2 regions of the Streptomyces sp. NBC_00236 genome follow, and region 1 is predicted to be linked to the other one. Evidence: riboswitches for the same ligand, from Rfam matches in the RefSeq annotation. Region 1 holds a riboswitch; the other holds the start of a gene.
What was found. Region 1 has a riboswitch for cyclic di-AMP ahead of OG446_RS29065 (M23 family metallopeptidase). Riboswitches for the same ligand answer to the same signal wherever they lie in the genome.
Positions count from the first base shown of each region.

Region 2: another riboswitch for cyclic di-AMP. It lies ahead of OG446_RS02695 (transglycosylase SLT domain-containing protein); the one in region 1 lies ahead of OG446_RS29065 (M23 family metallopeptidase).

Region 1 covers NZ_CP108100.1:6,495,163-6,498,937, reverse strand. The annotation lists gene OG446_RS29070 (GntR family transcriptional regulator) at 1-455, opposite strand, end outside; gene OG446_RS29065 (M23 family metallopeptidase) at 676-1,518, opposite strand; cyclic di-AMP (ydaO/yuaA leader) riboswitch at 1,532-1,698, opposite strand; gene OG446_RS29060 (M16 family metallopeptidase) at 1,926-3,308, opposite strand; gene OG446_RS29055 (M16 family metallopeptidase) at 3,335-3,775, opposite strand, start outside.
Region 2 covers NZ_CP108100.1:614,710-618,484, forward strand. The annotation lists gene OG446_RS02685 (NAD(P)H-dependent amine dehydrogenase family protein) at 1-201, opposite strand, end outside; gene OG446_RS02690 (esterase) at 313-1,791, opposite strand; gene OG446_RS02695 (transglycosylase SLT domain-containing protein) at 1,993-2,880, opposite strand; cyclic di-AMP (ydaO/yuaA leader) riboswitch at 2,884-3,069, opposite strand; gene OG446_RS02700 (ABC transporter ATP-binding protein) at 3,364-3,775, opposite strand, start outside.

The DNA of each region.
Region 1 (3,775 bases):
TGCCGCAGCTGGGTGAGCAGCGCGATCAGGCCGGGGCTGCCGGAGGCCTGCGCGAGCGTCTCGTGGAACCAGGCGCCAAGGGAGCGCAGGTCCTCGCCCTCACCCCGGCGGGCGCGCTCCTGACCGAGCCTGACCAGGCCGCGCAGCACCTTGAGGTGCGCGTCCGAGCGGCGGTGGGCGGCGCGGGCCGCGCCGAGCGGCTCCAGCAGCATGCGGACCTCCAGGAGGTCGGCAGCCTCCTGCTCGGTGGGCTCGGCCACGCAGGCTCCGGCGTGTCTGCGGGTGACCACGAATCCTTCGGACTCCAGGGTGCGCAGCGCTTCCCGAACCGGCACCCGGGAGACCCCGTAACGCCGTGCGAGTACCTCCTCGGTGAGTCGGCTGCCGCGTTCGAAGACACCCGAGACGATGTCTTCACGGATTGCCGTGCATACCGAATGCGCCGGAATGCGCATGTCCGAACCTCCGCCTTAATCCCCGCGAAACGCAGCCGATCGACACCTGTCCTGCGACTCTATTGCAATGCGGTCGCATTTCCGACGGCGGGTGGAAATTCATGAATATCTTTTGGTCACCGGGCCGTTCCGGCGCCACCGCTGCGGAAGGCCGGGACACACGGACACGACGAAGGCCCCGGCGTGGTGCCGGGGCCTTCACCGAGGGGTCGTCGGCCGGTCAGACGGAGACGCCGTGGGAGCGCAGGTAGGCGACCGGGTCCATGTCGGAGCCGTACGAGGGCGTGGTGCGGGCCTCGAAGTGCAGGTGCGGGCCGGTCGAGTTGCCGGTGGAGCCGGAGAGGCCGATCTGCTGGCCGGCACCGACGCTCTGGCCGACGGACACGCCGATCGAGGAGAGGTGGCCGTACTGGGTGTACGTGCCGTCCGTCATCCGCAGCACGATGTTGTTGCCGTACGCCCCGCCCCAGCCGGCCTCGACGACCGTGCCGGCGCCGACGGCGACGACGGAACTGCCGGAAGCGGCGTGGAAGTCGATGCCGGAGTGGCTGCCGGAGGACCACATGGAGCCGCTGGACTTGTAGCCGGTGCTCACGTACGAGCCGGCGACGGGGAGCTGGAAGGAGCCGAGCCGGGTGCGCTCGGCGGAACGGGCGGCACGGGCCGCACTCTCGCGGGCCTTCTCTGCCCGGGCGGCCTTCGCCTTCGCGGCGGCCTCGGCCTTCGCGGCAGCCTTGGCCTTGGCTTCGGTCTTCTTCTTGGCCTCGGCCTTCTTCTTCGCGGCGGCCTTCGCCTCGGCCTTCTTCTCGGCGACGTCGGCCTGGTGCTGCTGCGCGTCCGCCTGGGCGTCGATCTGCTCGGCGAGGACGTTCTCGATGGCGATGACCTGGGTGAGGCCGGTGTCGCCGACGGAGGGGGTCCCGGTGTCCGAGGCGAGGGCCGGGGAGGCCAGTCCTCCGATGACGCCGGTGGTGGCCAGGGTCGCGATGCCGACGGCCTTCGCGCCGGTGCGCGTCAGACGGCCCGGGGCACGATGCTTCCCGGTGGCACGGGTGAACGCCATGAAGTGGCTGGTCCTTTCCTTCCTTCTCGCCTACCGGGTTAGCTGACGGGTTCGGAGCAGGAAGGTCTCCTACGGATCCCCGGTCCCGTACGGGACACGGCCATCCGATTCACCCCAGGGACTGCGTGGGTCCCCGGCTCCCCAGGCTCGCGCCTGACGGGGACTCGGCGATGGCTGCCCGGTACGTCACGGATGCGGCATACGAGTGACGGACAGCGGAGCCGACGCTAAGCGGGGGCACTTCCCGTCACCAAACGGACAGGCCGTTTTGTAGCGCATCCCACAGGGCAGAAAGGCAACCAACCCCCCAAAAAGGGGCAAAACGGAAGGTCCCGGCGGAGATCGCTCCGCCGGGACCTTCACCACTGTTCTGTTTGCCCTGATACCGGGCGGGATGACCGTTGTGCTCAGCCGGTCACGATCGACACCTCGCCGATGCCGAGGGCCCGGACCGGGTCGGCGATCTGCGCGGCATCCCCGACGAGAACCGTGACCAGCCGGTCCTCCGGGAAGGCGTTGACCACGGCCGCCGTCGCCTCCACCGTCCCGGTGTCGGCCAGGCGTGCGTAGAGCTGCGCCTGGTAGTCGTCCGGGAGATGCTGCTCGACCTGGTCGGCGAGGGTGCCGGCGACGGAGGCCGCCATCTCGAACTTCAGCGGGGCGACACCCACGAGGTTCTGCACGGCCGTCTCGCGCTCGGCGTCCGTCAGCCCTTCGGCTGCCAGCGTCCGCAGGACCTTCCACAGGTCCTCCAGCGCCGGCCCGGTGGACTCCGTGTCCACGGAACCGCTGATGGCGAGCATCGCGGCGCCCGTGGCCCCGGAGGCGGAGTCCGGAGCCGTCGAGCGCAGCACCTGGGCGAAGGCCCGCACGCCGTAGGTGTAGCCCTTCTCCTCCCGCAGCACCCGGTCGAGCCGGGAGGTGAGCGTGCCACCGAGGCAGTAGGTGCCGAGCACCTGGGCCGCCCAGACGCTGTCGTGCCGGTCGGCGCCGATCCGGCCGATCAGCAGCTGGGTCTGCACCGCGCCGGGGCGGTCCACGATCACCACACGGCCCGTGTCGTCAGCGGTGATCGGCGGGACGGGGCGGGGCTCCGCGGTGTTGCCCGACCAGTCACCGAGGGTGTCGGCGAGCAGCGCGTCCAGGTCGATGCCCGTGAGGTCGCCCACGACCACGGCGGTCGCGGTGGACGGGCGGATGTGGGCGTCGTAGAAGGCGCGCACGGCCGCGGAGTCGATCCGGGCCACGGTCTCCTCGGTGCCCTGGCGCGGGCGCGACATGCGTGCCGTGGCCGGGAACAGCTCCTTGGAGAGCTGCTTGGCGGCACGCCGGGCCGGGTTGGCCTGCTCGTGCGGGATCTCGTCCAGCCGGTTGCCCACGAGTCGCTCGATCTCGCTGTCGGCGAAGGCCGGAGCCCGCAGCGCCTCGGCAACGAGGCCGAGCGCCTTGGCCAGCCGGGAGGCCGGAACCTCCAGGGAGACCCGGACGCCGGGATGGTCGGCGTGGGCGTCCAGCGTGGCGCCGCACCGCTCCAGCTCGGCGGCGAACTCCTCGGCGCTCTGCTTGTCGGTGCCCTCGGACAGCGCGCGGGACATGATCGTGGCGACCCCGTCCAGCCCTTCGGGCTCGGCGTCCAGGGGGGCGTCGAGGAAGATCTCGACGGCGACGACCTGCTGGCCGGGGCGGTGGCAGCGCAGCACCGTGACGCCGTTGGGCAGCGAGCCGCGCTCGGGCGCGGGGAAGGCCCAGGGCCTGGCCACGCCGGGGGCGGGCTGCGGGTGGTACTCCATCGAAACTCCAGTCGCGGCAGCGTCGGTCACTTGTCCGCCCCTTCGTGCGCGTCGGTGTCGGTGGCGGCATCCGCCTCTTCGGCGGCCTCGGCGGCCTCGGCGGGCTCGATCGGCTCGTACACCAGCACCGCCCGGTTGTCCGGTCGCAGCTGGGCCCTGGCGGCCGCCTTGACCTCCTCGGCGGTCACGTCGAGCACCCGGTGCACGGCGGTCAGGGCGAGCTGCGGGTCACCGAACAGCACGGCGAACCGGCACAGTTCGTCGGCGCGGCCCGCGACCGTACCGAGGCGGTCCAGCCACTCGCGCTCCAACTGCGCCTGGGCGCGCTCCATCTCCTCGGGCGTGGGGCCCTCCTCGGCGAACCGGGCCAGCTCCTCGTCGACCGCGGTCTCGATCTGTGCCACCTCGACACCGCCGGACGTCTTGACGTCCAGCCAGCCGAGCGAGGGCGCGCCCGCCAGGCGCAG
Region 2 (3,775 bases), 5.9 Mb from region 1:
CGTGGCGAGCACCGCCTCGATGTCGTCGGTCGCCGCGACGCCCAGATCGCGGTCCAGTCCGGCCAGGGCGCCCGCGTCGCGGCCCACCTTGCCGGGGTCGTGGACGAGTACGTGCGCGAGCTTCAGGGCCGGATGGGCCTCGACGGCGCGGATGGCCGCGCGGCCGACATTGCCGGTTCCCCAGACCACCGTGGAAATCATGCGGCGGAGGGTAGCGCGCGGGATGAAAGGTTCATAGTGGCATCGCGCACCCGGTTCGGAGCGTGCGGGGACAGGCCCGGGAAGCCCGCCCCGCCCCGCTCCCCCGGGGTGCTACTCGTCGATCGCGGTGCCGTATCCGGCGGCCGTCTCCGCACCTCCGAACGTTCCCGCGTCGAACGTCCACGAGCCGGCTGCCGTCACTCCGCCGGTGCCGGCCGGGAACACCCAGACGATGCCGTCGCCGGCGTTCTCTCCGGGCGCTGCGGTCAGCAGACCGGCCCGCCCGTCCCTGTCGGGGTCGGTCAGCCGCGCCTGGCCGCCCCAGCGGTCACCCTTCTCGGGAACGCCCGGCACGTTCACCGAGTCCTGGTCCCAGGAAGCAGCACCGGAGGCGGTCAGCCCGCCGGCCGCGCCGCGCAGCACCCACACGGCCCCCGCGTCGACGACCGTGCCGATGTCCTCGCCGGGGGCGCCGATGGCCACGTCCGCGTACCCGTCGCCGTCGGTGTCCGCGACGGAGAGGTCAGCGCCCCAGCCGTCGCCGGCCTCCGAGCCGCCGGGGACACCGGAGGTGTCCTGCGTCCACCACACCGGCGGGGTGCCCGGGCCCTCGGCCCCGACCGGCCCGTCGCCGGCGCTGCCGTAGTACACGCCGACCACACCGCCGGTCATCGACGCGCCACCGTCGTCGGGGCTGCGCGGCTCCCCGGTCACGAGGTCGTCGTAGCCGTCGTGGTCGATGTCGCCGGAAGCGACGGCCGGGCCGCCGCGCAGGCCCTGGTCGTAGCGGAGCCCCTGGACCTCGCCGAGGAGGAGTGCGGACCAGCCGTGGCCCGGCTCCTCGCCCACGGTGACGCCGGAGATGACGAGGTCGGCGAGACCGTTGCCGTCGTAGTCGCCGGTGGTCAGGGCCCGGGGTGCGATCTCGCGCCCGGGGGTGCCGGGGACGTGGTTGCTGCTCGAGGTGGCGTTCCGGCGGGTTCCCGGGGCGTACTGGAACAGGGTGAAGTCGGCGCGGTCGGTCACGGCCAGCTGGTCGCCGGGGATGTCGGGGCTGAAGTGCGCGGCGGCGAGAGCATTGCCGAACCGGGCGCCGGCGGCGGGTTCCGCGGCCTGCAGCCAGTCGCTGCCCGAGCCGGAGAGCCCCTGCGCGGAGCCCCACAGGACGACGGCGCCGCCCGCGTCGGTCACCGGTTCGACGTTCTCGCCCGGGAGGCCCACGACGGCGTCGCCGTACCCGTCCCCGTCCAGGTCGCCGGTGGCCAGCGCGGCGCCGAAACCGTCCCCGGCCTCGGCGCCGCCCGGCACCCCGGTGGTGTTCTGGCTGAGGACGGTGCCCCGGGTGGTATTGATGCCGCCCGGCCCGCCGTACTGCACGGTCACGTACCCCGCGCCCTTCTTGCCGCCGACGGTCCCGCCGGGCGCGCCGATGAGCACGTCCTCGTAGCCGTCACCGTTGAAGTCGGCGTCGCCGTCGTCGGCGTGCGTTCCGCCGGGGGCGACGGCGTGGGCGGAGGGCGCGACGGCGGCGGCCCCTGCCATCAGGAGAAGTGAGGCCGCGACAACGGCGGCCGGTCGGTAAGTGCGCACGTGCGGCTCCTCGGTTCAAGGATGACCGGGCGAGACCGGGGGGGGGGGGACGCCGGGAAGAGCCCGTCAGCCTCCTGGCGCCCTGTTGGACCGGCTCCGCGGCACAAGGGTTGTACGGCATCGCAAAAGGGGTGGAAGGGAGCTGCTCAGCTCCCTTCCACCCCTTTTCACGGCTCCGCGCGGGGGCGGTACCGCGGTGGATCAGTAGGCCCCGAAGACGTTGTCGATCGAGCCGTACGTCGCGGCGGCGTAGTTGCACGCGGCGGTGATGTTGGCGACGGGGTCCAGGATGTCCAGCGAGGTGCCGGGCACGTGGTACGCGTCGAACGTGGGCTGGATGACCTGGAGCAGGCCCTTGGACGGGGTGCCCGCGGCGGCGTTCGAGTCCCAGTTGTTGACGATCTGCGGGTTGCCCGAGGACTCGCGCATGATGTTGCGGTGGATGCTGTCGTAGCTGCCGGGGATGCCGTGCTCGGCCATGACGGCGAGGGACTCCTTGATCCAGCCGTCGAGGTCGTCCGTGTACGCCGTGGCGCTCTGCGCGGGCGCGGTCTCGACGGTCTGGGCGGTCTCCTCGGCGACGGGCGTCGCCGTCCGCTGGGAACGGTCGGCGCGGTCGGTGCTCTCGGCACGGTCGCCCGACGGCTGCGAGGCGCTGCCGGAGGTGTTCTCCGCCTTGAATTCGCTCTTGGTCGCGGCCTCGGGGGCGGTGGCCGTGGACTTGGCTCCGATGGTGAGCTTCAGGCCCGGGTGAATCAGGTCGGGGTTGCCGCCGACCACGCTCCGGTTGTCCTTGTAGAGCTGCGCCCAGCCGCCGTCGAGGGAATGCCCGCGGGCGATCTTGGAAAGCGAATCGCCGGAGACCACGGAATAGGTGGTGGACTTGGCGTGCTGCACGGAAATTCCCTTGCCGGCAACGGAAACCGGGGCTGCGGCCTTTTCCGCGACGACCGACTGGACCGGCGCGGCGGAAGCCGATCCGGCCGCGATCAGGGGGAGCGCGAGAACCGCGCCGCCCGCGCTCACGGCGATGAGACCGCGGGTCAGGGGGGTGGACTTGGAACGACGGTGGTGACCCTTGATGGGCATGGCGCTTTTCCTCTCCGCCGCCTGCGAGGTGAGCTGTCGGGTTCGGACTGGAGATGTCCGGCCGCACATGGCGACTTCACCCCTAGCCGCTCCGGATTCCCGGAACGGCGGCAAACCTGGGTCCCCCGCTCCTGCCGTACGTGAGTGGTCGGGTTACCGGACGGCGGCAGGATTCGGCGTTCCGTCCGGATTGACGGTGACCGTAAGCGAGAAAGACCGGGCGGAACAAGCCCGGATTTCCTGATCACAATTGATTCGCAAGATCAATAAAAGGAAATGTGCGATGCCGGTCACATCCGGGCGGGTCAGTTTTCTTGGGGCGCCAGGGAACCGAAGTGTCTGGTTCCGCGTCAGGGGCGGGAAACGTGACGCTGGCCACTGCGCCCGAAACGGGCGATTTGCCCACCCGGAGAAGCCATGCCTCACGGAGGCGTGACGGGAGGGGCATTCTCAACCATTCCGGACAATCGCCTAATTAGGGCACTACGGGATGGACGTCGGCTGCGCGGCCACGCCGGCACGACTGCGCGGCACCACGACCGGTGAACCGTCGCCCGGGGCGGCGAGTACGTCCGCGTCGAGCGCGTACAGCTCCTTCACCAGCGCCTCGTCGACCGTCTCCCGGGGGGCGCCCGTGGCGATGACGCGGCCCCCCTTCATGGCGACGAGCAGATCGGCGTAGCGGGCCGCGGCAACGAGGTCGTGCTGGACCATGACGACGGTGCGACCGGTGGCCGCGACCTCGCGGACGAGTTCCAGGACCTCGACGGCGTGCCCGAGGTCGAGGGCGCTGGTCGGTTCGTCGAGCAGGACCACCGGGGTCTGCTGGGCCAGCACCATCGCGAGCCAGCAGCGCTGGCGCTGACCGCCGGACAGCCGGTCGACGCGCTCCCCG